Regions from separate parts of the Kitasatospora sp. NPDC085879 genome, predicted to be linked through region 2. Evidence: predicted binding sites of a transcription regulator. Region 2 holds the regulator's gene; the other holds the start of a gene.
What was found. Region 2 encodes HrcA, which represses chaperone genes, less so after heat shock. Its sites were predicted from a motif close to TTNGCACTCNGNNNNNCNGAGTGCNAA; they were not measured.
Positions count from the first base shown of each region.

Region 1 (14,250 bases), on a different contig from region 2:
GGTCTGCTGGTACGAGAGCGCCAGCAGGACGCTCGCCGGCACCTTGAACTCGGCGGCCGCGTCGGCGAACTGGCGCTGCAGGACATCGGCGCCCGCGGTCGCCGCGGCCGGCGTCGTACCGGCCCCGGCCAGCAGGGCGAGGCCGGTGGCGGAGGCGGCCACCGCGGCGGTGATCGCCAGCGGTATCCGCAGCCGGTGCTTGCGTCTGTGCGCGGCGCCGCCGCTCTCGCGCTCGGCTCTGTGTGTGGCAGTCAACGGAGTCTGCGGACCTTCCCGTGCCCGTACCGGTCATGGGGGGACCGGAACCCATCTGGAGCCCGCCGCGCGGGCACTCGGCGGCATTCCGCCGGTGCGCCGTCACACGGAGAGCGACGCGAAGCTAGCACCCGGTGGGACGTTCACCATCCACCGGGGTCCGTCCTGTTCCAACGGACCGGCGGGACGCGGCGCAACGGTCGGCCACCCGGTGGGGCGAACCCCGCTGCGCCGAACAGGCAGCGGCGGCACGCCGACGGGCGGGCCGTCAGCTCTCGACCCGGCCCGTCCTCACGCTCGGCGCCTCACCGCTCGTCGCCTCAGCGGCGGTGCTTGCCGTTGCCGTTGGCGGCGGCCGGCTCCGGGTACGGGATGCGGAGCTTGCGGGCGAACGGCGCCACGGCCGAGCCCGCGCCGAGCGGACGCGCCAGCACGAACAACGAGACCAGAACGGCCAGCGAACCCGCCGCCAGGCCCACGACGCTGCTCAGCATGCCGCCGCCGGTGGCGTCGGTGATCCGGCCCGCCAGCCACACCGCGGCCGCGGCGCCCGGCAGGCAGGCTGCCGTGACGGCCAGGTGCAGCGCGATCACCGAGCCGCCGTCGAGACCGCTGCGCGGCTTGCCGCCGCGGCGCAGGCCCAGCACCATCGTCGCGTCCGGAGCGGCCGGGGCCGTGACGGCGGCGGCCGGCACGGGCTTGCGCAGCCGGCGGCCCAGCGCCCAGCCGGTCAGGCCGACACCGACCAGGCAGGCGATGCTCTGCGCACCGGCCATGCCGATGATGATCCAGCGCGGGCCCAGCAGCCAGTACGCCATCGCGGACAGCCCGGAGTTCACCGAGGTCGACACCACCGTCAGCCAGAACGGGGTCTTGGCGTCGCCCATCGCGTAGAAGCCGCGGGAGAGGGCGTACTGGGCGCAGAAGGCCGGCAGACCGATCGCGAAGGCGATCAGCGCCTGGGCGATCACCCAGGAGTCCGCCGCGGTGACCTTGCCGTGCCCGTAGGCGATGTCGGCGATCTGCGGCGCGAGCGCGACGAACAGCACGGTCGCCGTGACGATCATCGCGGCCGAGGAGCGCAGCATGCCCGCCAGGTCCGAACCGATCTTCGTCAGCTCGCCCCGGGTCGCGGCCCTGGACATGCCCGGCAGCAGCGCCGTCACCAGCGAGATGGTGATGACGCCCTGCGGAACGACGAACAGCTGATAGGCGTTGGTGTACGCGAAGTTGCCGAGGCCCATCTCCAGGCCCTCCTTCGCCGCGCGGACACCGGCGCCCGTGCTCAGCCGGCTGATCACGGCGAAGGACAGCTGGGTGACCACGACGAGCAGCAGCGCCCAGCTCGCGGCCCGGATCGGCTTGGTCAGGCCGGCACCGCGCCAGTCGAACCGGGGCCGGAAGCGGAAGCCCGAGGAGCGCAGCGAGGGCAGCAGGCCGACGGCCTGGACGACGATGCCGAGCGTGCTGCCGAGGCCCAGCAGCATCGTCTGGCCCGAGGTCATCTGCTCGGCCTTGTCCGCGCCGTTGCCGACCACGATGTAGAGGCCGAAGACGGCGATCGCCACCACGTTGTTCAGCACCGGCGTCCACATCATCGCGCCGAAGCGGTCGCGCGAGTTGAGCACCTGGCCGAGCAGGGTGAAGACGCCGTAGAAGAGGATCTGCGGCAGGCAGTACCGGGCGAAGGCGATCGTCAGGTCGCGCTGCGCACCGTCGAAGTTCGAGTAGAGGTCGACGATCCAGGGGGCCAGCAGCCACGCGCCGACCGTCAGCACGACCAGGATCGTGCCGCAGAGCGTGAGCAGCCGGTCGGTGTAGGCGACGCCGCCGTCCTTGTGCGTCTGGGCGGCGTGCACCAGCTCCGGGACGAAGACGGAGGCCAGCACGCCGCCCATGAGCATCATGTAGACGACGTTGGGCAGCGAGTTGGCGACGTTGAAGGAGTCGCCGAGGCCGGCGGCACCGAGCGCGGCGACGATCATCGCGCTGCGGACGAAGCCGAGGGCACGCGAGGAGAGCGTGCCGAGAGCCATGATCAGCCCGCTGCGGCCGACCGAGGCCGCGGGCGCGGCCGGGGCCTCGCCCTGGCGCTGCGCGGGCACGGTGGCGGGCGCCTGCGGCGGCGTACCGGGCTGGGCGGGGATGCCGGGCTGCGGGACCGCGCCGGGGTGCCCGGCCTGCGCCGGGTCGCCGGTGCGTCCGGCCTCCGGCGGCTGCGCCGGGATCTTGCGCAGGGCCATGGTCGGCGGGTCCGGGTGCGCGTACGAGTCGGGGGACTCACCCGTGGTGTTCATGGTCATCGGACCCCCGTCACTCGGTGCCTGGGCGGTGGGGCTGTGGGGCCTCCGCACAGGTGCACCCAACCGGAGCAGTCTGCCAAACCGCGGCACTCCCTGGGGAGGCCGGTGTCCCGGGCGACAGCCCTGCGTCCACGGAGGATATCGGGGGCCGGAAGGGCGCTGTGGCGCGAAGGGTTATGGATTGCGGGCTTATGTCCGGTTATGTCGGCGCCAGCTGCAATCCGTTCGGAGTGATCGACCGTCATCGATGTCCCCTCGCCGTGGGGGCGGCGCCCGACCGTGTGAGCTTTCTCACTGCATGTCGGCGGCGTCGGTGGTGGACACGCGCCTCGTCCGCCACCGCGGGGCGGCGCCGGGAGCGGACCGGCCGTCGCCGTCCTCCGGGTCGTCGTCCCCACCCCCGGTGTCCGGCCCGTCCGTGCCGGAGCCGCCCCGGCGGCCCCGGCGGCGGTCGGCCGGGCCGCCCTCGCCGCGGTCGCCGTCACTGTCGCGGTCGCGCTCGTCGTCGCCGTCACCGTCGAGCCCGTCGTCGTCGCGGCCCGGCGGTGGTGTGCCTCGGGCGAGGACGCGCTGCACGCGCGGCCTGGTCCGGCGGTCCACCCGGCGGAAGTCCCGGGCGAGGGCGCCGGGCCGCCACAGCTCCACGACGACCGTCACCCAGCCGAGCAGGGCGGCGGCGGCGAGCCACCCGCCCAGGACGTCGCTCGGCCAGTGCACCCCCACGGCGATCCGGCTCCAGCCGACCGCCAGGACGGCGACCCCCGCCGCGCACCCCGCCCAGATCCGGCCGGCCCGCCCGGCCAGCGGCCAGACCAGGGCCACCAGGGCGGCGCAGGTGATCCCCGAGGCCATCGCGTGCCCGGAGGGGAAGGCCGGGCCGTCGGCGTGCGCGACCGGGTCGGCGAAGTGCGGGCGGGCCCGGCCGACGGCGTCCGCGAGGCCGATCGCCAGTGCCCAGCCGAGGGCGGCCTGGACGGCGGCCCAGGAGGCGAGCGTGCGGGCCCTGATCGCCCACAGCCAGACCGCGGCACCGAGTAGCAGTGCACGCATGGTGGCCGTGCCGGTGATGTCGCCGAGCGTCTGCATCGACGCCGTCCACGCCGTGTGGCGGCGGGCATAGCCGTGCAGGGAGTCGATCCAGTGCTCGTCGAACCGGATCAGCGGGCCCCAGTCGCTCGCCACCAGCCCGAGCAGCGCGCCGAACAACAGCGTGCCACCGAGCGCCCACAGGGCGTGTCGGGCGACGAGCCGACGGGCGGCGGGAGCGGCGGACGGGTGCATGGCTGACACCTTCCCAGTGGCGGTGTGCGGAGCGGACCCGGCGCGATCGCGATTCGGCATCTTTTGTGCGGAGAAGGTGCGATCGGGAGGTGTCGTTCGTTGAAAGGGGTGGCGGCGTCCGCGCCCGTCGCGCGCTGTGGGCCGGTGGTGACGGAGAGCCGACCGTCGGGGTGAAATCCGGCAGGATACTGCATGAGGCGCGAAAATCTGAATGAGTTGGGAATGTTGTCCCATTTCTGTGCGTTGGATCGTTACGTGTGAGCCTCCAGGAGGCCCGCATCTGTATGAGCAGCGCAGCCCCGCGCGAGCCGCGCCGCCAGACCCGGCACTTCAGCAAGGGAGCAAGCATGGCCACTCGTGCCGTCGTTCGCGACAGGGCCGCCCGGACTCGCTCGGCCCGGCCGACCAACCTTGAGGCCGACCGCGATCTCGTCGGCATGTACCTCGACGAGATCGCCAGGACGCCGCTGCTCGATGCCGCCGAAGAGGTCCAACTCTCCCTGCGCATCGAGGCCGGTGTGTACGCCCAGCACCTGCTGGACGATGGCGCCCTGCCCGAGGGTGTGACGCGCGAGGAACTGGAGGCGATAGCCGAGGACGCGGAGCGGGCCAAGGACGTCTTCATCAGGTCCAACCTCCGGCTGGTCGTCGCGGTGGCCCGCCGCTACCCGCGCAGCGGCCTGCCCCTGCTGGACCTCATCCAGGAGGGCAACGCGGGCCTCGTCCGGGCGGTCGAGAAGTTCGACTACGCCAAGGGCTTCAAGTTCTCCACCTACGCGACGTGGTGGATCCGGCAGGCGATCACCCGGTCGATCGCCGACCAGTCGCGCACCATCCGGCTGCCCGTGCACCTGGTGGAGGAGCTCGGGCGGATCCGCCGGGTCCAGCGCGAGAAGTCCAAGGAGCTCGGCCGTGAGGCCGACCCGGCCGAGATCGCGGCCGAGCTGGACACCACGGAGGAGCGGATCAAGGACGTGCTCGACTGGGCGCGCGACCCGGTGAGCCTGAACATGTCGGTCGACGACGAGGGCGAGACCCAGTTCGGCGACCTGGTCGAGGACACCGGCGCGGTCTCGCCGGAGGACGCCGTGATGGTCATGCTCCGCCGCGAGGAGCTGGACGACCTGATCGGGCGGCTGGACGACCGGACGGCGTCGATCATCCGGTCCCGGTACGGCATGGAGGACGGCCGGGAGCGGACGCTGACCGAGGTCGGCAAGCAGCACGGGCTCACCCGCGAGCGGATCCGCCAGATCGAGAAGCACGCGCTGGCCGAGCTGAAGAAGATCGCCGACCATGCGGGCTTCGAGGCCGCCTGACCGGTCGGCGGGTACGGGCCCCGGCGGTCCACTGCGGCCCCGGTCCGGGCGGTGTCCCGGACCGGGGCCGGCGGCCGTCCGGAAGCCCCTACGCTGGGGAGCGAGAGAGCTGGAGGCAGGACGATGGACGAGCAGCAGGCCGGCGGGCGGGGCGAAGAGCCGGCCGGCGAGAACGACGCGCGGCAGGACGGGAAGCCGGCCCCGCAGGCGCCGTCCGCGGCGCGGCTGGTGTTCGGCGATCCGCTGGACCGGCAGACCGGCGACGACACCGACCTGGGCTGGGGCGAGCGCCCCGGCGGCAGCCCCGCGCGTGGGCTCGACTGGTACCTGAGCCAGCGGCCGCCGCACCACGGGGATTAGGCGCCGCCCCGAGGACATCTGCGCGGTCAGCCCCGGCTCACCAGGGTGTCGCGGATCTGGCTGAGCAGGACGACCTCCTGGGCCTCCGCCTCCAGGACCTCGTCCTGGGCGGTCTTGCGCTTCGCCATGAAGTGCAGCATCGGCAGGATGAAGACGAAGCAGACCACCGCGGCCGTGATCAGGAACTGGACGACCGCGCTGAGCACCTCGCCCCAGAGGATGTAGATCCCGGAGCGAGCGTGCACGGGCCCTTGAGGCAGTACCGGTAGGACGCCAGGTCCTTGGTGCCGAACAGGCCCACGATCGGGTTGATGACGCCTTTCACGAACGCATTGATGACGTTCGTGAAGGCCGCACCGATCACCACGGCGACCGCGAGATCGATGACGTTTCCGCGGAGCAGGAATTCCTTGAAGCCCTTCATCCCGCAACGACACCACAGTGGATCGGCGGTCCGGGAATTCGGCGCGCCGGTTCATGTGCATCACCGTGGGTCGCGCATCAGTGCAAGGGCGGTGCGGCGCCCGTGCAACGGGACGCGGCTCCCGGCTCGGTGGCCGTCGTGGAGGCCGCGGCCACCGGCGGCGGACCGGGCCGGAGCGGGCCTGCGGCCAGTGCGGTCGCGGCGGCGATGAGCCCCGCGGCGAGCACCCCCGGGCGGTGCCGTACCGCCTGCTGCAGCCGGTGGCGCCCACCGGAGCCGCGGCGGATCGGCGGGAAGTCGGGCACGCTCCGGCGGGGCGGGACGGAGCACGGCGGCGGGGGAGCGAAGTGGGTGGTCACGGTGTCGGCGGCCTCCGGTCGGCGGTCCGCGGACCCGGCCGGGCCCGCGGGCACCAGAATGCGCTGACCGTGGCACATCGGGAATTGCCCGCCGCTTTCCTGTGGATAAACCAGGGCTGTGGAAAACCCGCTTCACCCGGACGGGGGAATCGGCATCCCGCGATGCCGGAAATCACCGGAGAATGTCGGCCCGATCGTGCCGGCCCGTGGAAAGAGACCCGGCGTGGACGCGCAAAGGGCCCGGTGCCGCCGCCCCGAGAACGGAGCGGGCGGCACCGGGCCCTGCGCGATGCCCGGACTGCGATCCGACGACCGCGATGCTCAGACCGCGGTGCTCAGACCGTGATGCGAGGACTCAGCCGGCGGCCGGTGCCGACGCCGTCGAGCCGGTGGACGCGGCGGCCGGCGTCGAGGACGACGAGCCGGTGGACGAGCCCGACGACGAGTTCGACGAGCTCACCGAGCTGCTGGAGGAGGAGCGGCTGTCGGTGCGGTAGAAGCCCGAACCCTTGAACACGACGCCCACGGCCGAGAAGACCTTGCGGAGCTTTCCCTGGCAGTCGGGGCACGTGGTCAGCGCCTCGTCGGTGAACTTCTGCACCGCCTCCAGGCCGCTGCCGCACTCGGTGCACTGGTACTGGTACGTGGGCACTTGCTTCCTCCTGGCACTCTCGCCTGATGAGTGCTAACGATCGTCAATGATGCGGTATTCCGCTGGAACAGTCCAGCGATGCCGGGTGTGAGATGGGCCCGGGCTGCCGCGGCACGGGCCTCAGCGCCCGCTCCCCGCACCGACGAGCTGCCGCGGCCCGACGCCGTCGGCGCCGGGCCGGGCCGTCCCGGTGACGGGTCGGGCGGTGTCGGTGCCGTCCGCACCCGGCCGGTCGGCCGACGTGGCGACGGCCTGCGCGGCGGGCCGCGGGGCGACCAGCAGCCCGCGCAGGGCGATCAGCGCGACCAGGCCGAGCCCAGCGCCGACCACCGGCACCAGAAACCCGGCGGACGGGCCGTGCGTGTCGATGAGCTGCCCGGCGGCGGTGGAGCCGACCGCGAGGCCGAGGCCGATGGCGCCGGTCAGCCAGGTGAAGGCCTCGGTCTTGGCGCCGTCCGCGACGAGCGTCTCGACCAGGGTGTAGCCGGTGATCAGGGTGGGCGCGATCGCCAGGCCGCAGAACAGGCCGGCCACCGAGAGCGCCGTCAGGTTCGGCATCGCCCACAGGGTCGAGCAGCCGAGCACCAGCAGGGCGTAGCAGCCGAGCATCCGGGTGCGGGCCGAGCGGCGCCAGGCGATCAGGCCGTAGAGCACGCCGGCGAGCATCGAGCCGCCCGCGAAGACGCCGTAGACGGTGCCGCTGGCGCCGCCGCGGCCGACCGACTCGGCGAAGGCGGTCACCGAGACCTGCATGGCGCCGAAGACGGTGCCCACCCCGAGGAAGGCACCGGCCAGCAGCCGGACGCCGGGGGAGGACAGTGCGGACGGCCCGCGGCCGTCGGCGGTGCGCGGGTGGCGGACCGGCGCGGTGCGGCGCTGCGCGGCGAAGGCGAGGCCGCCGGCGACGGTCAGCGCGGCCTCGGCGATCAGCGCGGCGGACGGCGTGACCGTGGTGGCGATGGCGGTGGCCAGCACCGGGCCGACCACGAAGGTGAACTCGTCGGTGACCGACTCGAAGGCGAACGCGGTGTTCAGCGTGGCCGGGGAGTCCGACAGCCGGGAGACCCAGCGGGCCCGGACCATGGCGCCGATCTGCGGCACCGAGGCGCCCGCGGGGGCGGCGGCCGCGAAGAGCGCCCAGGCCGGGGCGTGGCCCAGTGCCAGGCCGATCAGCGCGGCCACCGACACGGCGTGCACGGCGACGCTGGGCAGCAGCACCGCGGCCTGGCCGTAGCGGTCGGCGAGCCGTCCGGTCTGCGGGCCGATCACGGCCTGGGCGACGGCGGAGACGGCGGCGACCGCGCCGGCGGTGCCGTACGAGCCGTGGGTGTCCAGGACGAGCAGCACGATGCCCAGGCTCAGCATGGCGTAGGGCAGCCGGGCGGCGAAGGCGGGGACCAGGAACGTCCAGGCGCCGGGGGTCCGCAGCAGTGCCGCGTACCCCACCCGGGCGGGTGCGGTGTCGGGGCCGGCGGGCGTGGGCGTGCCGGCGGACAGGGTGTCGTCGACCGTTCGGCGGGCCGTCACGGTCGGTCCTTCCTGCTGCCTGGTAGCGCGCCGGGGAACGGGTGGGCCCCGACGGCGCCGAGAGTCGTCCTCTCGCGCGTCGACCGGGGTAGATACCGGGTCCCGCCGGCTGTGGGGTGGTACGTGCGCCGGCTTCAGGCAGGGTGCTGCGGACCGCGGCCGCCGAGCGGTCGCGCCAACTCTGCATCAGGCAGAAGTTGCGTGTTTTTCTAGCTGTAGATCTTACGTATCAATCGATTATATGGCAGTTGTGCCCCGTGGGGCTGCCGATGCAAGGCAGGTCACACCCGCCGCCCTCAGCGCCCGCGCAGCCAGCCCGCCAGCTTGCCACCGTGGTCGACCGCGCGGAGCCTGCGCTCGGCGGCCTCGCCGACCTCCTCGGTGGTGACGACGAGCAGCTCGTCGCCGGCCCGCAGGATCGTGGTCCGCTCCGGCACGAAGCTGCTGCCCTCCCGGACGACCAGGGTGACCGCGGCCCCCTTGGGCAGCCGCAGCTCGCCCACCTCGACGCCGGACATCCGCGACTCCGGGGAGAGCGAGACGGAGAGCAGGTGGCCGTGCAGCTTCTCCAACGGCGCGGACTCGATGCCGAGGTCCTGGCCCAGGTCGCCCTCGCCGATCCGCAGCGCGCGGGCGACCGGCGGCAGGGTCGGCCCCTGCAGCAGGGTGAACACCACGACCAGCACGAAGACGATGTTGAAGACCTCCTGGGCCCGCGGGGCGGCCGCCACCATCGGGATGGTGGCGAGCACGATCGGCACCGCGCCGCGCAGACCGGCCCAGCTGAGCAGGGCCTGCTCCCGCCACGGCAGCCGGAAGGGCGTGAGCGAGAGCAGCACCGAGGCGGGCCGGGCGAGGAAGACCAGGACCGCGCCGCTGACCAGGGCCGGGACGATCGCCGAGCCCATCTCGCTGGGGGTGACCAGCAGGCCGAGCACCACGAACATGCCGATCTGGCCGATCCACGCGAGGCCGTCGGCGAAGCCGCGGACGGCCGGGCCGTGCGGCAGCTTGGAGTTCCCGAGGATCACCGCCGCGGTGTAGACGGCGAGGAACCCGGAGCCGTGCAGCAGCGAGGCGCCCGCGTACGCCAGCACCGTCAGCGCCATGACCGCGATCGGGTAGAGGCCGGAGGAGGGCAGGGCGACGTGCTTGACCGCCCAGGCGCCGACCCGGCCGACCGCGAAGCCGACCGCCGCGCCGACGGCGAGCTCGCCGAGGATGGTGCCGACCAGCACGTACCAGGGATCGAGCGGACCGGTGGTGGCGAAGGCGACGACCAGGATGACCACCGGGGCGTCGTTGAAGCCGGACTCGGCCTCCAGCAGGCCGGTGAGCCGGCGCGGCAGCGGCACCGTGCGCAGCACGGAGAAGACCGCGGCGGCGTCGGTGGACGAGACGATGGCGCCGAGCAGCAGCGAGGTGCGCCAGTCCAGGCCGACCAGCCAGTGCGCGCCCGCCGCGGTGACGACCACGCTGACCGCGACGCCGACGGTGGCCAGCACCGTGGCGGCCGGCATGACCGGGCGGATCGCCCGCCAGCTGGTCTTCAGGCCGCCCTCGGCGAGGATCACGACCAGGGCCGCGTAGCCGAGCACCTGGGCCAGGGCGACGTTGTCGAAGGCCAGGCCGAGGCCGTTGTGGCCGAGGGCGATGCCGATGCCGAGGTAGATGAGGAGGCTGGGCAGCCCGGAGCGGGTGGAGATGCGCACGGCGACCACCGCGACCAGGAGGATCACGGAGAACTCGAGCAGGAACGCGTTCAGGTGGTCGACGGTCACGCAGGGGCACCTCTGCGGCAGGAGGGGCTGATGAGTCGTTACTCAGTCTAACATTTTACTTGATCTTTGATCGAGGCCCCTCGGCCTTCCCTTCCGGTCATCCCTCCGGGGTATCGTCCCCTCTGATCCAACCGTGGGCGTCCCCGGTGCACGTCCGCCACCTGAGCCGACCTAATGTGGTGAGCTGTCACGGCCACCACCCCCAGTCAAGGACCCAGATGCCCCGCTCGAAGAAGTTCCGGCGCGCCCGTCTGATCGTGATCGTGCTGGCCGTGGTGCTGATCGCCGGGCTGGGCGGGGGCGGCTACTGGGCGGTCCACACCGTGCGCGCCTCCTTCCCCGAGCTGACGGGCACCGTCCGGGTCTCCGGGATGAGCGCGCCGGTCGACGTGAAGCGCGACGGCAAGGGCGTGCCCCAGCTCTACGCCGACACCTCCGAGGACCTCTTCCGCGCACAGGGCTTCGTCCAGGCGCAGGACCGGTTCTGGGAGATGGACGTCCGACGGCACATCACCTCCGGCAGGCTGTCCGAGATGTTCGGTTCCGGCCAGGTCGAGACGGACGCCTTCCTGCGCACCATGGGCTGGCACCAGGTCGCGCAGCAGGAGTACGACACCGTCCTGTCCGCCGACACCAAGAAGTACCTGCAGGCCTACGCGGACGGCGTGAACGCCTGGATCGCCGAGCACCCCGGCGGGGCCGGCGCCTCCCTCGAGTACGCCCTGCTCGGCGCCGTGAACAGCGACTACAGGCCGGAGGAGTGGACCCCGGTCGACTCCGTCGCCTGGCTCAAGGCGATGGCCTGGAACCTCTCCGGCAACCGGCAGGACGAGATCGACCGCGCGCTGCTCGCCCAGAACTTCCAGCAGACCGAGATCGACCAGCTCTACCCGGGCTACCCCTTCGAGCGGAACGGCACCATCGTCAAGACCGGCAAGCTCGCCGCCGACGGCAGCTACCGGCCCGCCGACGGCAGCACCGCGACCGGCACCACCGGGGCGGCCGGCGCCGCCACCGGCACCACCACCCAGAGCCGCGCCGCCACCCAGGCCGTGATCCAGAACGTCGCCGACCGGATGGCCGCCGTGCCGCAGCTGCTCGGCCCGCAGGGCCAGGGCATCGGCTCCAACTCCTGGGTCGTCGCCGGCAGCCACACCACCACCGGCAAGCCGCTGCTCGCCAACGACCCGCACCTCGGCCCCGGCATGCCGTCCGTCTGGTACCAGATGGGCCTGCACTGCCGCACCGTCGGCCCCAAGTGCGGCTTCGACACCGCCGGCTTCACCTTCGCCGGGATGCCCGGCGTGGTCATCGGCCACAACAAGGACATCGCCTGGGGCTTCACCAACCTCGGCGCCGACGTCACCGACCTCTACCTGGAGAAGGTCACCGGCCCGGACACCTACCTGCGCGACGGCAAGGAGGTGAAGTTCCAGACCCGCAAGGAGACCATCAAGGTCGCCGGCGGCGAGGACCGCACCATCACCGTCCGCACCACCGCCAACGGCCCGCTGATCTCCGACCAGTCCTCCGAGCAGCAGAAGGTCGGCAGCTACGCCCCGGCCGGCAACGCCGCCCCGGACCGCGCCACCGGCTACGGCGTCGCCCTCCAGTGGACGGCCCTCACCCCCGGCAAGACCATGGACGCCGTCTTCGCGCTCGACCGCGCCGCCGACTGGAAGACCTTCCAGCAGGCCGCCGCCGACTTCGCCGTCCCGGCCCAGAACCTGATCTACGCCGACACCAAGGGCAACATCGGCTACCAGACCCCGGGCGTCATCCCCGCCCGCGGCAAGGGCGACGGCCGCTACCCCGCCCCCGGCTGGGACTCCGCCTACGACTGGAAGAAGGACCCGATCCCCTTCAAGTCGCTGCCCTACAGCTACAACCCGGCCGCCGGCTACATCGTCACCGCCAACCAGGCCGTGGTCGACACCGGCTACCCGTACACCATCACCACCGACTGGGAGTACGGCACCCGCGCCAAGGAGATCACCGACCAGATCGAGGGCCGCCTGAAGAACGGCGGCAAGATCTCGCCGGACGACATGCAGGCCATGCAGCTGGACAACACCAGCGTGATGGCCAAGACCCTCGTCCCGCTGCTGCTCAAGGTGAAGATCAGCGACCCGTACGTCCGCGAGGCCCAGGACCTGCTCAAGGACTGGAACTACCACCAGGACGCCGACTCCGCGGCCGCCGCCTACTACAACGGCGTCTGGCGCGCGCTGCTCACCCTCGCCTTCGGGCAGAAGCTGCCGGCCTCGCTGCGCGCCGAGGGCGACTGCCTCCTGGTCCGTCAGAAGGCCAACGCCACGCTGCCCGACGACGCGGTCAACGGCGGCACCAAGCCGGTCACCGAGTGCGGCACCCGCAAGCCCGACCAGGCCCAGCCGGACGGCGGCGACCGCTGGACGGAGGTGGTGCGCACCATGCTCACCCGGCCCGACAGCCAGTGGTGGGACTACATCGACTCCGACCACCTGCAGCAGCACGGCATGAACAACCTGCTCGCCCAGGCGATGAAGAACGCCCGCCAGGACCTCACCGCCTACCTCGGCAAGTCCGTCTCCTCCTGGAGCTGGGGCCGTCTGCACACCCTGACGCTCAAGGAGACGACGCTCGGCAGCGACGACTCCTCGCTCGCCTCGGGCTTCGTGCACCGGCTGCTGAACCGCGGCCCCTACCGGCTCTCCGGCGGCAGCGCCGCGGTCAACGCGGCCGGCTGGAACGCCGCCGCCGGCTACCAGGTGGACTGGATCCCCTCGATGCGGATGGTCGTCGACCTCAGCGACTTCGACGCCTCCCGCTGGATCAACGTCGGCGGTGCCTCCGGCCACGCCTTCCACAGCAACTACAACGACCAGACCGAGCTGTGGGCCAAGGGCGAACTGCTGCCCTGGGCGTACTCGCCGGACGCCGTCACCAAGGCGACCCAGCACACCATGACGCTCACCAACGGCTGACCCGCCGCGGGGGCGCTGCTCAGCCGGCGGCGCCCCCGCGGAAGCGGTGCACCCCCGAGGGCGTCACCGCCGCGTCCACCGGCAGGTCGTGGGCCTCGCCCGGCACCTCGGGCAGCAGCTCCTCCTCGTACAGCAGCGTCGCCAGCAGCGGCCGCGCCCCGGCCGCCGCCAACCGGGCCAGCACCCGGTCGTAGCTGCCGCCACCGCGGCCCAGCCGCACCCCCCGGCGGTCCACCGCGAGGCCCGGCAGCAGCACCAGCCGCGCCCCGCACACCGCGTCCGGCCCCAGCCGCCGGCCGACCGGCTCCAGCAGGCCGCGGGAGGCCGGCGCCAGCGCGTCACGGCCGGCGTACTCCGCCCAGTCCAGGTCGTTGTCCGGCAGCAGCACCGGCAGCAGGACCCGCACCCCGCGGGCCGCCAGCGCGTCCAGCAGCGGCCCGGTGCCCGGCTCCCCGCCGACCGACACGTACGCGGCCGCCGTCCACCCCGGCTCGGCCAGCGCCGCGGCGTGCACGGCCAGCCGCTCGGCCGCCGATGCCCGCCGAGCGGGTGACAGCGCACGGCGGTCCGCCAGCAGGCGTGACCTCAGCGCGGCCTTGTCGTTGTGCAATGGATTGGCAGTCAAGGGTTCCCCACAGCTCGGCACCGATCGGTGCCCAGAGCCTGACATGCGGAAGGCGCCACATGTCCACCCCGCTCCTGGTCCAGGCCCTCGCGGCGCTCAGCGCCCCCGCGCTGGCCGGCGCCGGGCTGCTCGGCGCCCGGATGCGCCGGGCGGCGGCCGCGGCGGCCGAGCGCGAGGCGGCCCTGCAGGGCACCGTCGCCGAACTCCGGCAGGAGCGCGACGAGCTGCAGCGCACCGCCTCCTGCGACCCGCTCACCGGGGTGTGGAACTACCGCCACCTGCAGATCACCCTCGACAAGGAGATCGAACGCGCCCGCCGGGCCGAGACCGCCGACGAGAAGCGCCCGCTCGCCCTGCTCATGCTGGAGATCGCCGGATTCGACGCGATCGTCGCCGAG
Region 1 is NZ_JBFBJZ010000019.1:105,914-120,163, reverse strand. It holds gene AB0P35_RS17165 (N-acetylmuramoyl-L-alanine amidase) at 1-255, opposite strand, end outside; gene murJ (murein biosynthesis integral membrane protein MurJ) at 576-2,558, opposite strand; gene AB0P35_RS17155 (phosphatase PAP2 family protein) at 2,850-3,839, opposite strand; gene AB0P35_RS17150 (sigma-70 family RNA polymerase sigma factor) at 4,187-5,158, shown strand; gene AB0P35_RS17145 (hypothetical protein) at 5,282-5,518, shown strand; partial or broken gene mscL (large conductance mechanosensitive channel protein MscL) at 5,545-5,942, opposite strand; gene AB0P35_RS17135 (FmdB family zinc ribbon protein) at 6,657-6,953, opposite strand; gene AB0P35_RS17130 (MFS transporter) at 7,074-8,450, opposite strand; gene AB0P35_RS17125 (potassium/proton antiporter) at 8,777-10,261, opposite strand; gene AB0P35_RS17120 (penicillin acylase family protein) at 10,480-13,227, shown strand; gene AB0P35_RS17115 (5-formyltetrahydrofolate cyclo-ligase) at 13,247-13,852, opposite strand; gene AB0P35_RS17110 (GGDEF domain-containing protein) at 13,912-14,250, shown strand, end outside.
Region 1: AB0P35_RS17135 (FmdB family zinc ribbon protein) is a predicted target of HrcA. The motif match lies at 6,964-6,990, and genes of this name have one in related genera.

Region 2 (14,250 bases):
CGGAGCCGGAGAACTCGTTGGCGAGCGCCACCACCGGGCCGCGCGGGGCGTCCCCGGGGTACGGCTCCGGGTTGGCCAGGTCGCGGCCGCGGTCCCAGCCGACGATCCGCCGGTTGAGCTTCTCGACGATCAGCTGGGAGGTGTGGCCGCCGCGGTTCTCCCGCAGGTCGACGACGACGCCCTCGCGGGCGAGTTCGACCCGCAGGTCGCGGTGGAGCTGGGCCCAGCCGGAGCTGACCATGTCCGGCACGTGCAGGTAGCCGAGCCGGCCGCCGGAGCGCTCGCGGACCTCGGCGCGCCGGCCGGCCACCCAGTCGTGGTAGCGCAGCGCCTCCTCGTCGGCGAGCGGCACCACCACCGGGTGGCGGTGGACGCCGTCCTTGCCGGCGACGGTGAGCTCCACCGGCTGGCCGGCGGTGCCGGCGAGCAGCGGGGCCGGGCCGGTGACCGGGTCGACCGGGCGGCCGTCGACGGCGAGCACCGCGTCGCCGGGCCGGACGGCCACGCCGGGGGCGGCCAGCGGCGAGCGGGCCCGCGGGTCGGAGGACTCGCCGGGCAGGATCCGCTCGACCCGCCAGACGTCGCCGTCGCGGACCAGGTCGGCGCCGAGCAGGCCCTGCCGGCGGGCGGCCTCGGTGCCGCGGCCGGGCGGGGTGACGTAGGCGTGCGAGGTGCCGAGCTCGCCGACCGTCTCCCACAGCAGGTCGACCAGGTCGTCGTGGCTTCCGAGGCGGTCCACCAGCGGGCGGTAGCGGTCGAGGACCCCGGCCCAGTCGACGCCGTTCATGTCGGCGCGCCAGTAGTTGTCCCGCATGATGCGGCCGTTCTCGTCGAACATCTGGAGCCACTCGGCGGCCGGGTCGACGGTGACCCGCACCCGGGCGAGGTCGACGTCCACCTCGTCGTCCTCGCCGGCCTTCTGGTCGGCGGGGACGATCCGCAGCCGCGACTCGTCCAGCACGGCGAGCCGGGAGCCGTCGCCGCTGACCGCGAAGCCGTCCAGGGCGTGCACGAGCTCCTCGGCGCGGCGCTTCTTGAAGTCGAACCGCTCCAGGACGGGCCGCGGATGGTCGTCCTCCAGCGAGGCGGCGGTGTCGCCGAGCTCGCCGAGCAGCGGCATCCGCGTCCAGACGACGCCCTCCTTGGTGGCCTTCAGGCTGCCGAAGGAGCCGCCCTCGACCGGGAAGGGCAGGATGCGGTCGGCGATGCCCTCAAGGTCGACCCGGGTCGACGGGGCCGACTCCTCTCCCTCGCGGGCGTCCGCGGCCTCCTTGGCGCCCTTGCCGGCGGCCTTGCCGTCCTCGTCCTCGGCGCCGACCGGGCGGCCGGCCCGCTGCGGGCCGAACGGTGACGGGGTGTCGGCGGCCAGCGTGATCAGGTACGGGCGGCAGCCGGTCGGGAAGGACAGGTCGAAGGAGTGCGAGTCGTACACCGGGTCGAAGTTGCGCACCGACAGGAAGGCCAGGTGCTTGCCGTCCGCGGTGAAGGCCGGCGCGTAGTCGACGAAGCGCTGCTGGGTGGCCTCGCTGACCGTCCGGCTGGTCAGGTCGGCCAGCATGATCTGGCGCAGCGACCACGCGCCGAGCACCGGGCTCGACCAGGCCAGCCAGCTGGAGTCCGGGCTGAACGCGAGGCCGGTGACTTCGCCGTTCTCGCTGCGGGCGAGCTCGTGCACGGTGCCGTCGGAGAGCGCCACGAGCAGCACCCGGCCGTCGTGCGAGGCGACGGCCAGCTGCCGGCCGTCGGGCGAGACGGCGAGGTCCAGCACCCGGCCGAGCCCGCCGGCGGCCAGCCGGCGGCGATCGGCGCCGAGCACGGCGGGCGCGAAGTCGAGGGCGTCGTCGCCCTCGGCGTCGGTGACCCAGACGACACCCTGGCCGCCGTCGGTACCGGGCACCACCCGGGCCAGCCGGGCGCGCACCCCGGGGGCGGCGTCCAGGACGCGGGCCGGGCCCTCACGGTGCGTCAGCCAGTGCACGGTGCCACGGACGACGACCGCGCCCGCCCGCCCGGTGCGGTCCGGGGCGACGGAGTCCAGGTGCCCGGCGGCGGAGACCGGGTGCGGCTGGCGGCGGGTGCGCGGCCCGGCGAGGAGGACGTCCAGGCGGCGCGGCTCGGCGCCCTCCAGGTCCTCCAGCAGCCACAGGTCGCCGCCGCTGTGCCAGACCACCCGGGTGCCGTCGGTGGTGGCGTTGCGGGCGTAGAACCCGCCGTCGGTGTGGCGGCGCAGGTCCGAGCCGTCGGGGAGGCTGGAGTACAGCTGCCCGGTGCCCTCGTGGTCCGACAGGAAGGCGATCCGGCCGCCGACCCACAGCGGCGACTCGATGTTGCCGCCGAGGCCGGTGTGCAGGCGCTCGAAGTCGCGCTCGCCGATCCACAGCTTGCCGGTGGTGCCGCCGCGGTAGCGCTTCCAGTGCGCGGGCTCCCGGCTGAACGCCGACAGCAGCAGGGCGCGCTCGCCGCCCGGCTCGAACGCCAGCCCGCCGACCGGCCCGTACGGCAGCCGGGCCGGCTCGCCGCCGTCCAGCGGGACGGCGAAGGCCCAGGTGCGGCGCAGGGTGGCCTGGCCGGCCGTCGTCACGGCGACCGGCCGGCCGTCGGCCGTCCAGCCGCGCAGGGCGGTACGGGGGCTGCCCCAGTGGGTGAGCCTGCGGGAGGGGCCGCCCTCGGTGGGGGCGACATGGATCTCCGGCGCGCCGTCCCTGGTCGAGGTCCAGGCGATGTGCCGGCCGTCCGGGGAGAAGCGCGGGTGGCTGACCGGCGTCCGGTCGGCCGTCAGCCGCCAGGCCCGGCCGCCGTCCAGCGGGGCGAGCCAGACGTCGTCCTCGGCAACGAAGGCGACGAGGTCGCCGTGCAGGTGGGGGTGGCGCAGGTAGGCGCCGTGTGAGGTGCTCTGCGGTTCGGTCACACCAGCACCCTAGGCACCGGCCGCCCGCACCGCAGGGGGTTTCTTCTTGAGCGTACGAACCGGGCGCGAACCACCCGGCACGGGTGGCCCGTTCAGGACCAGCGGCCGGTCCGGCCGAGCAGCAGGGCACCCGCCGCCACCCCGGCCGTGGAGGTGCGCAGCACCGACGGGCCGAGCCGGTACGGGGCCGCGCCGGCCTCGGCGAACGCGGCCAGCTCCTCCGGCGAGACGCCGCCCTCGGGGCCGACCACCAGCACGATGTCGCCGGTCTCCGGCAGCGGGGCGGCGGCGAGCGGCACGGCACCGTCCTCGTGCAGCACGGCGGCGAGGGACGCGGCGGCGAGCACCGGCGCGAGCTGACGGGTGGTCACGAGCTCCCGCACCTCGGGGAAGCGGAGCCGGCGCGACTGCTTGCCCGCCTCCCGGGCGGTGGCCCGCCACTTGGCGAGCGCCTTGGCCCCGCGGTCGCCCTTCCACTGCGTGATGCAGCGGGAGGCCGCCCACGGGATCACCACGTCGACGCCGACCTCGGTCATGGTCTCCACCGCGAGTTCGCCGCGGTCGCCCTTCGGCAGCGCCTGGACGACGACGATCCGCGGGCCCGGCTCCGGTTCCTCGCGGACGGTGTCCACGGTGACGTCCAGCGCGTCCTTGCCGTGCACGGCGGCGACCGTGCCGTCGACCCCCAGGCCGAGCCCGTCGGCCAGCGTGACCGCCTCGCCGACCTCCAGCCGCTTCACCGCGACGGCGTGCCGCCCCTCCGGCCCGTCCAGCCGCACCACCGCACCCGGCACGACCCCGGCCAGCACCGCACTCTCGACGACGAACACCGGCGCAGTCATGAAGGGCTTTCCTTACAGGTAGGTGAACGACCAGGGGCGCGTGGGGGCACCCCACGCGCCTGATGGTCCGCGACTGGCCTCAGCGCCCGTTGAAGGCGTCCTTGAGGCGGGAGAAGAGGCCCTGCTGGCCCGGTGCGAACTGGCCGGACGGACGCTCCTCGCCGCGCAGCACGGCGAGCCGCCGCAGCAGGTCCTCCTGCTCGGGGTCGAGCTTGACCGGCGTCTGCACCTCGACATGCACTATCAGGTCGCCCCGGCCGCCGCCCCGCAGGTGCGTGATGCCGCGGCCATGCAGCGGGATGGACTGTCCGGACTGGGTGCCGGGCCGGATGTCGACCTCCTCCAGCCCGTCCAGGGTCTGCAGCGGCACCTGGGTGCCGAGTGCGGCGGCGGTCATCGGGATGGTGACCGTGCAGTGCAGGTCGTCGCCGCGGCGCTGGAAGACCGCGTGGCTGGTCTCGGCGATCTCGACGTACAGGTCGCCGGCCGGGCCGCCGCCGGGGCCGACCTCGCCCTCGCCGGCCAGCTGGATGCGGGTGCCGTTGTCGACACCGGCGGGGATCTTGACGGTGAGGTTGCGGCGGGCGCGGACGCGGCCGTCGCCGGCGCACTCCGGGCAGGGGGTGGGCACGACGGTGCCGAAGCCCTGGCACTGCGGGCAGGGGCGGGAGGTCATGACCTGGCCCAGGAAGGACCGGGTGACCTGGGAGACCTCGCCCTTGCCGCGGCACATGTCACAGGTCTGCGCGGAGGTGCCGGGTGCGGCGCCCTCGCCGGAGCAGGTGGTGCAGGTGACGGCGGTGTCGACCTGGAGTTCCTTGGTGGTGCCGAAGGCGGCCTCCTCCAGGGTGATCTCCAGGCGGATCATGGCGTCCTGGCCGCGGCGGGTCCGCGAGCGCGGGCCGCGCTGGCCGCCGGCGGCGCCGAAGAAGGCGTCCATGATGTCGGAGAAGCCGAAGCCCGCGGCGCCGAAGCCGCCCGCACCCGCGCCGCCGCCGTTCGGCGAGAGCGGGTCGCCGCCGAGGTCGTAGACCTGCCGCTTGGCGGGGTCGGAGAGCACCTCGTAGGCGGCGTTGATCTCCTTGAACCGCTCCTGGGTCTTCGGGTCCGGGTTGACGTCCGGGTGCAGTTCGCGCGCGAGGCGCCGGAACGCCTTCTTGATCTCGTCCTGCCCCGCATCCCGTCGGACGCCGAGTACCGCGTAGTAGTCCGTGGCCACCAAATGCTCCGCTTGTTCCGCTTCTGGAAGTGTGCTTGCGTCCGACCGGCTGCGCTGCTGGCGCAGCGCGCTGTTACGACTCGGCCAGGATCTGACCCACGTACCGTGCCACCGCTCGCACCGCCCCCATTGTGCCCGGGTAATCCATCCGGGTCGGACCGATCACACCCAGCTTTGCCACGCTCTGGTCGCCCGAACCGTAACCGACGGAGACGACGGACGTGGAATTGAGGCCCTCGTAGTCGTTTTCGCGCCCGATCCGGACCGTCATCCCGGACTCCGCGGTCTCACCCAGCAGGCGCAGCAGCACGACCTGTTCCTCCAGTGCCTCCAGCACCGGCTGGATGGTCAGCGGGAAGTCGTGGCCGAAGCGGGTCAGGTTGGCCGTACCGGCCAGCATGATGCGCTCCTCGTTCTGCTCGGCGAGGGTCTCGAAGAGGGTGGCGAGCACGGTGGAGACGGTGGGCCGGTCGCCCTGCTCGAAGGCGCTCGGCAGGTCCTCCAGCACCACGGGGACGTCGGGCAGCCGGCGGCCGGCGGCCATGCTGTTGAGCTTGGCGCGCAGGTCGGCCAGGACGGTCTCGCCGACCGTGCCGGGGCAGTCGACGATGCGCTGCTCCACCCGTCCGGTGTTGGTGATCAGGACGAGCATCACCTTCGTGGGTGCCAGCGCGACGAGTTCGACGTGCCGCACGGTGGAGCGGGTCAGCGAGGGGTACTGCACCACGGCGACCTGCCGGGTGAGCTGGGCGAGCAGCCGGACGGTGCGGGCCACGACGTCGTCGAGGTCGACGGCGCCCTCCAGGAAGTGCCGGATCGCACGGCGCTCGGGGGCGGTCATCGGCTTGACCTCGGCGAGCCGGTCGACGAACAGCCGGTAGCCCTTGTCGGTGGGGATCCGGCCGGCGCTGGTGTGCGGCTGGTGGATGAAGCCGTCCTCCTCCAGCGCGGCCATGTCGTTGCGGACCGTCGCCGGGGAGACGCCGAGGTTGTGCCGCTCGACGAGGGCCTTGGAGCCGACCGGCTCCTCGGTGCCCACGTAGTCCTGGACGATCGCGCGCAGCACGGCGAGCCGGCGCTCGTCGAGCGGGCGGACGCCGGCACGCGTGTCGATGAGACGCTCGTCCCTGCGCTCGTTGACCACGGGGCACGCACCTCCGTCTTCGCCCGTTGGACCTGGTGACCGATTCGTTCCTTGGCACTCTGGAAGGCAGAGTGCCAGAACCGTACCTGCCAGTGTAAGGCCCACCCCCGACGGCAGGAACGGGCCTCCCACGTGATCCTCGACCGATCTCCGGGCCGCGGGCGGTGCCCCGTGCGTCGGCGAGTGGCAGCATCGAAAGCGAGCGAGCTACCGAAGGAGCAGCGATGTCGTCGACACGGCAGCACTCCCGCTTCGCACCGGACCGCGGCCTGACCGGCCGGATGGTCACGACGATGTTCCTGATCGGCCTGGTCTACGTGGGGTTCACCGGGCTGCTGATCGTCCTGCTGCGCGGCGCCTGGCCGCTGATCCTGCTGGTGTCGGGCGGGCTGTTCGTCGCGCAGTTCTGGTTCAGTGACAAGATCACCGAGAAGGCGATGGGCGCCCGTCCGGCATCGCCGGAGGAGTACCCGCAGCTGCACGGCACGATCGACCGGCTGTGCGCGCTGGCCGACATGCCGAAGCCACGGGTGGCGGTGGCGCGGAACGACATGCCGAACGCCTTCGCCACCGGCCGCAAGCCGGAGAAGGCCGTGGTGTGCGTGACCACCGGACTGCTGCGCCGGCTGGAGCCGGAGGAGCTGGAGGGCGTCCTGGCGCACGAGCTGTCGCACGTCGCGCACCGGGACGTGGCGGTCATGACGGTGGCTGGCTTCCTCGGCGTGCTGGCCGGCGTGATGACCCGGATCGCCCTGTACGGCGGGTTCCTGGGCAACAACCGCAACAGCAGCGACCCGAACACGGCGATCGCACTGGTGATCGTGCCGCTGGTCAGCATGGTGGTGTACGCGCTGAGCTTCCTGCTCACCCGGATGCTGTCGCGCTACCGGGAGCTGGCGGCGGACCGCTCGGCGGCCCAGCTGACCGGCCGGCCGAGCGCGCTGGCCTCGGCGCTGACCAAGGTGACGGGGCAGATCTCCGCCATCCCGACCGAGGACCTGCGCAAGGCGCAGCCGTACAACGCCTTCTACTTCGCGCCGGCGCTGAACGCGCGGGAGGCCGCGAGCCAGCTCCTCTCCACCCACCCCTCGCTGGAGAAGCGGCTGGAGCAGCTGGCGCGGATCTCCGCCGAGCTCGGCCGCTGACCGGCCGGGAGAGGACCGCACATGGGATTCCTGGACGCGCTGCTGGGCCGGAGCAAGCCGGTGAAGCCGGATCTGGACCAGCTGTTCGGCATTCCGTCGGCCGCGCTGACGCTTCAGGCGGCGGCCGGGTTCTTGCCGACGGGGCTGGGCTCGGTCTGCTTCGCCGCGGTCGAGGGCGGGGCCTTCGAGGAGGTCAAGCAGCAGGTCCGGGCGCTGCTGGACGCGGACACCGACCGCGGCGGCGTCCCAGTGGAGGCGTCCCGGGACGACTACGGCTACTCCTGGCTGCTCGCCCGGCACACCCCCGAGGAGCTGCCGGACCTGGTGAACGACCTGCACGCGGTCAACAGCGAGCTGGAGGCGAACGGCTTCGGCCCGCAGCTGCTCTGCTCGCTGGTCGGCTTCAAGGACACCGAGGGGCGCTCGCTGGCGCTGGTCTACCTCTACAAGCGGGGCACCTTCTATCCGTTCGCGCCGATGCCGGGCGGCGGCGAGAAGCGGAACAGCCCGCTGGAGCTCCAGGTGAAGGCGATGCTCGGGGACGACCTGCGGCTGGAGTCGGACCTGTCGCGGTGGTTCCCGGTCTGGGGTGCGCCCGGGCTGTAGGGCGTGCGGGCTGCGCGGGGGCGCGGGCGGGGGTTCGGCACGCCGTACGCCGGACGGGCGATGACCGGGTGTCGGGCTCGTAGACTCCCGTCCATGCGCAGCAGGCAGTACGGCCCCGATCTGACCCCGCCGTGGAAGCGGCAGCAGCCGGCCCCCGAGGTGCCGGCCGAGCGGGACCTCGTGGTGGAGGAGGCGGCGACCGGCTTCTGCGGGGCGGTGGTGCGCTGTGAGAAGACCGCGGAGGGGCCGACCGTCACCCTGGAGGACCGGTTCGGCAAGCACCGGGTGTTCCCGCTGGTGCCGCGCGGCTTCCTGCTGGAGGGGCGGGTGGTGACGCTGGTCCGTCCCGCGGCGGCGGCCCCCGCCGCCGGGCCGCGGCTGACCGCCTCCGGCTCGGTCGCGGTGCCGGGCGCCCGGGCCCGGGTGGCCCGGGAGTCGCGGATCTACGTGGAGGGGCGGCACGACGCGGAGCTCGTCGAGCGGGTCTGGGGCGACGACCTGCGGGTCGAGGGCGTGGTCGTGGAGTACCTGGAGGGCGTGGACGACCTGCCGGCCGTCGTCGCGGAGTTCGCGCCGGGCCCGGGGCGCCGGCTCGGGGTGCTGGTCGACCACCTGCTGCCGGGCACCAAGGAGCACCGGATCGCGGAGCGGGTCTCCGGCGACTCGGTGCTGGTGGTGGGCCACCCGTACATCGACGTGTGGCAGGCGGTGAAGCCGGCCTCGGTGGGCATCGCGGCGTGGCCCGAGGTGCCGCGCGGCGAGGTCTGGAAGGAGGGCGTCTGCCGCCGGCTGGGCTGGCCGGTGGACCCGCCCTCGGCCTGGCGCCGCATCCTCGGCTCGGTGCGCTCCTACCGGGACGTCGACCCGGCCCTGCTGGGCCGGGTCGAGGAGCTGATCGACTTCGTGACGGCGGTCGACTGACCCCGGGGCTCAGTCCACCAGGTCGCGGACGACCGCGTCGGCCAGGAGGCGTCCGCGCAGGGTGAGGGCGGCGCGGCCGTCGGCGTGCGCGGCGGGGTCGAGCAGGCCCTCCTCCAGGGCGCGCAGTGCGGCCTTGCGGCCGTCCTCGGTGAGCAGGTCGAGCGGGCAGCCGTCGACCAGCCGGAGCTCCAGCAGGATGCGCTCGACCCGGCGGTCCTCCGCGGCGAGCACCTCCCGGCCGAGCGCCGGGGTGCGGCCCTCGGCGAGGGCCTGCGCGTAGGCGGCGGGGTGCTTGGCGTTCCACCAGCGGACGCCGCCGACGTGGCTGTGTGCGCCCGGGCCGGCGCCCCACCAGTCGGCGCCCGTCCAGTAGAGCTCGTTGTGGCGGCAGCGCGCCTCGGGCGTGGTGGCCCAGTTCGAGACCTCGTACCAGGCGTAGCCGGCCGCGGAGAGGGCGTCGTCGGCGATGAGGTAGCGGTCGGCGTGCACGTCGTCGTCGATCATCGGGAGTTCGCCGCGGCGGACGCGGGCGGCGAGCCGGGTGCCCTCCTCGACGATCAGGGAGTAGGCGGAGACGTGGTCGGGGCGGGCGCCGATCGCGGCGTCGAGGGAGGCCCGCCAGTCGTCGTCGGACTCGCCGGGGGTGCCGTAGATCAGGTCGAGGTTGACGTGCTCGAAGCCGGCCTCGCGGGCCTCGGCGACGCAGGCCTCGGGGCGGCCGGGGGTGTGGTGGCGGTCGAGGATCTGCAGCACGTGCCGGCGGGCGCTCTGCATGCCGAAGGAGATCCGGTTGTAGCCGCCCTCGCGGAGCTCGGCCAGGTAGGCGGGGCCGACGGACTCCGGGTTGGCCTCGGTGGTGACCTCCGCGTCGGGCGCGAGGCCGAACTCCTCGCGCAGTGCGGCGAGCATCCGCACCAGGTCGCGGGCGGGCAGCAGGGTGGGGGTGCCGCCGCCGAGGAAGACGGTCCGTACGGGCAGGTCGGTGTCGCCGAGGACCTTCCGGGCGAGCCGGATCTCGGCGATCACGTTGTCGGCGTAGGTCTCCTGCGAGGCGACCGCGCCCGAGGAGCGCAGCTCGGTGGCGGTGTAGGTGTTGAAGTCGCAGTAGCCGCAGCGGCTGGCGCAGTACGGCACGTGCAGGTAGAAGCCGAACGGCCGGGTGCCGAGCCCGGTCAGGGCGGGCGCGGGCAGCGAGCCGTCGGACGGCACCGGTTCGCCGTTGGGGAGTGCGGAGGGCATACCCCCCATTGTCCCGTATCGCATGTGGCATCGTCCCGTACGGCTCGGGTTGCCCCGGAGCCGTACGGGACTGCGGGCGTCAGGCCTCGTTGGAGCCGGCGTACATCTCGGTGATGGCGTCGGCGTACTCGCGCTCGACCACCGGCCGCTTGATCTTGAGGCTCGGGGTCAGCTCGCCGTGCTCGATGTCGAGGTCGCGCGGCAGCAGGGTGAACTTCTTGATCGTCTGCCAGCGCTGCAGCTCGCCGTTGAGGCGCTGGACGAAGCCCCCGATGAGCTCGTTGGTCTCCGGGGCGGCGACCACCTCGGCGTACGACTTGCCGGCCAGGCCGTGCTCGGCCGCCCACGGCATGAGGACGGTCTCGTCGAGGCCGATCAGCGCGGTGCAGAAGTTGCGCTGGTTTCCGATCACCAGGATGTTGCTGACGAACGGGCAGATGGCCTTGAACTTGCCCTCGACCTCGCTGGGGGCGACGTACTTGCCGCCGGAGGTCTTGAACATGTCCTTCTTGCGGTCGGTGATCCGCAGGTAGCCGTCCTGGTCGAGCTCGCCGATGTCGCCGGTGTGGAACCAGCCGTCCGGCTCCAGCACCTCGGCGGTCTGCTCCGGCATCTCGTGGTAGCCGCGCATGATGCCGGGGCCGCGGAGCAGGATCTCGCCGTCCTCGGCGATCCGGACCTCGGTGCCGGGCAGCGGCAGGCCGACCGTGCCGACCCGCGTCGCGCCGTCCCGGTTGACGGTGGAGCCGGCCGAGGTCTCCGTCAGGCCGTAGCCCTCCAGGATCGGCACGCCGGCACCCATGAAGAAGAAGCCGATCTCGGGGGCGAGCGCGGCGCTGCCGGAGACCGAGCCGCGCATCCGGCCGCCGAACGCGGCGCGGATCTTGGCGTACACCAGCTTGTCGGCGAGCTTGTGCTGCAGGGCCAGGCCGAGCGGCGCGGTGGCCTTCCCGGTGGCGATCTGGTTCGCCTGGGTGGTGCGGGCGTAGTCGCGGGCGACCTTGGCGGCCCACAGGAAGATCTTGTACTTGGCGCCGCCCTCGGCCCGGGCCCTGCCGGCGATGCCGTTGTAGACCTTCTCGAAGATGCGCGGGGCGGAGGCCATCAGGGTCGGCCTGATCGCGGGCAGGTTGTGGATGATGCGGTCCACCCGCCCGTCCACCGCCATCACGTGGCCGGTGGCGATCTGGCCGGAGATCAGCGTCTTGCCGAAGACGTGCGACAGCGGCAGCCACATGAACTGGACGTCGTCCGCGCGCAGCAGACCGCTCTGCTCCTGGGCCAGGCCCTCGTACGCCCAGCAGTCGTGCACCAGGCGCACGCCCTTGGGGCGGCCGGTGGTGCCGGAGGTGTAGATGAGGGTGGCGAGCTGCTCGGGCTCCAGCGCGTCGACCGCCTTGTCGACGGCGTCGGGGTGGTCGACGAGGTACGCGGCACCGCGCTCCTCCAGCTCCGCCAGGGTGAGCACGGTGAGGCCCGCGGTCTCCGGCTGCCCGGCGGGGGCGTCGAAGAGGACCACCGTCTCCAGGGCGGGCAGCTGGGCCCGCTGCTCCACCACCTTGGCGAGCTGCTTCTCGTTCTCGGCGAACATCGCCCGACTGGCGGAGTTGGCGAGGATGAATGCCGTTTCATCCGCATTGGTACTGGGGTACACCGTGGTGGTGGCAGCACCGGCGCACATGTTCCCGAGGTCGGCGATGATCCACTCGACCCGGGTGGTCGAGGAGACCGCCACGCGGTCCTCGGACTCGATACCGAGCGACATCAGGCCGGCGGCGACCGCTCTGACCCGCTCCGCGGTCTGCGCCCAGGTCAGCGAGCGCCACTGCTCGGCCCCGGGCGCGCCGTCGGCGGCATGCTCGTCGACCGGCACGGGGTACCGGTAGGCCTCACCGTCGGGCGTGGCCTTTACCCTGCTGAGGAAAAGATGGGCCACGGAGGGCGGACGCCGCTCGATCATGGACTGCACGGAACTCAACGAGGACCTCCGGGGGGCGGGTGGCCGAGGGTGAGGGACGGGCGGCCGTGGGGGCGGCCGGGCCCGGCCCGCCTTGTTAACCAGCAAGTAACAAGAACCAGGCAGCAGCCTAGGGCGTGCGCGGCCGTTCCGTAAGGGGGTCAGGGCAGCTGGCACGCCGTCGGACCTGCAGTGCAGACGGGATCCGCCCCCGCGACAGGGCGGTCCTAGCACGAAATACCCAGTTGCGAGTAGACCTAAATGAGGATGCGCGCATCCGCGTCGAGGACGAGAGTGTCACGGTGCTGATCAGACTGTTGCGGGCCCACCTCGGGCCCTACCGCCAAACGATCCTGCTGCTGGTCCTGCTCCAGCTCGTCTCCACCATCGGTGCCCTCTACCTGCCCACGCTGAACGCCGACATCATCGATCAGGGCGTGATCAAGGGCGACACCGGCTACATCCTGCAGATCGGCGGCGTGATGATCGCCGTCTCGCTCGCCCAGGCGGTCTGCTCCGTCTGCGCCGTCTTCCTCGGCGCCCGGACGGCCATGGCGGTCGGCCGCGACATCCGCGCCACCGTCTTCGACCGGGTGCAGAGCTTCTCCTCGCGCGAGCTCGGCCAGTTCGGCGCCCCCTCGCTGATCACCCGCACCACCAACGACGTCCAGCAGGTCCAGATGCTGGTGCTGATGGCGTTCACCCTCATGGTGGCCGCGCCGATCATGTGCGTCGGCGGCATCGTCATGGCGCTCAACCAGGACGTCCCGCTCTCGGCCCTGCTGCTCGCCGTCGTCCCGCTGCTCGGCATCGTCGTCGTCCTGCTCGTCCGCCGGCTGCGCCCGCAGTTCCGCGGGATGCAGGTGCGCATCGACGGCGTCAACCGGATCCTGCGCGAGCAGATCACCGGCATCCGGGTCATCCGGGCCTTCGTCAAGGACGGCCACGAGCAGGACCGCTTCGCCGGCGCCAACCAGGACCTCGCCGACGTCTCGCTGCGGGTCGGCCGCCTGATGGCCTTCATGTTCCCCACCGTGATGTCCGTGGTGAACATCTCCAGCGTCGCGGTGCTCTGGTTCGGCGCCCACCGGATCGACAGCGGCAGCATGCAGATCGGCGCCCTGACCGCCTTCCTCTCCTACCTCATGCAGATCCTCATGAGCGTCATGATGGCCACCTTCATGTTCATGATGGTGCCGCGCGCCGAGGTCTGCGCCGAGCGCATCCAGGAGGTCCTGACCACCGAGCCGACCATCGCGGCCCCCGCCTCCCCGGTCACCGAGCTCGACGGCCGCGGCCGGCTGGAACTGCGCGACGTCGAGTTCCGCTACCCCGGCGCCGAGGCCCCGGTGCTGCGCGGCATCGACATCCTCGCCCGGCCCGGCCAGACCACCGCGATCATCGGCTCCACCGGCTCCGGCAAGTCGACCCTGCTCGGCCTCGTCCCCCGGCTCTTCGACGCCACCGGCGGCCAGGTCCTGGTCAACGGCGTGGACGTGCGCGAGATCGACCCGACCCGGCTCTCCGAGGCCATCGGCGTCGTCCCGCAGAAGCCCTACCTCTTCACCGGAACCGTCGCCTCCAACCTCCGCTACGGCCGCCCCGAGGCAAGCGACGAGGAACTGTGGCAGGCCCTGGCGACCGCCCAGGCCAAGGAGTTCGTCGAGAAGTTCCCGGAGGGCCTGGACGCCCCGATCGCCCAGGGCGGCTCCAACGTCTCCGGCGGCCAGCGCCAGCGCCTCGCGATCGCCCGGGCCCTGGTCCGCAGGCCGGAGATCTACCTCTTCGACGACTCCTTCTCGGCCCTCGACTACGCCACCGACGCCAAGCTGCGTCGGGCCCTGGCCACCGAGACCGCCGACGCCACCGTCGTCATCGTCGCCCAGCGGGTCTCCACCATCCGCGACGCCGACCGGATCATCGTGCTCGACGAGGGCGCCGTCGTCGGCAGCGGCACCCACCAGGAACTGATGGCCGACAACCCGACCTACCGGGAGATCGTCCTCTCCCAGCTCACCGAACAGGAGGCGGCGTGACCACCCCCGGCCAGAAGCCCCAGCGCAGCGCCTCGCAGGAGGCCGCCGCCCGCCGCGGCCCGGCCGGCCCCGGCCGGTTCATGGGCGGCCAGGGCGCCGAGAAGTCCATGGACTTCAAGGGCTCCGGCCGGCGGATGCTCGGCATGTTCCGCCCCGAGCGACGGCTGCTGTACGGCGTGCTCGCCCTCGGCGCCGTCAGCATCGGCTGCGCGGTCGCCGGCCCGTACGTCCTC
Region 2 is NZ_JBFBJZ010000015.1:53,143-67,392, forward strand. It holds gene AB0P35_RS14285 (PDZ domain-containing protein) at 1-2,908, opposite strand, end outside; gene AB0P35_RS14290 (16S rRNA (uracil(1498)-N(3))-methyltransferase) at 3,001-3,750, opposite strand; gene dnaJ (molecular chaperone DnaJ) at 3,830-4,969, opposite strand; gene hrcA (heat-inducible transcriptional repressor HrcA) at 5,043-6,083, opposite strand; gene htpX (zinc metalloprotease HtpX) at 6,338-7,258, shown strand; gene AB0P35_RS14310 (hypothetical protein) at 7,280-7,864, shown strand; gene AB0P35_RS14315 (DUF3097 domain-containing protein) at 7,958-8,785, shown strand; gene hemW (radical SAM family heme chaperone HemW) at 8,795-10,024, opposite strand; gene AB0P35_RS14325 (AMP-dependent synthetase/ligase) at 10,104-12,002, opposite strand; gene AB0P35_RS14330 (ABC transporter ATP-binding protein) at 12,284-14,017, shown strand; gene AB0P35_RS14335 (ABC transporter ATP-binding protein) at 14,098-14,250, shown strand, end outside.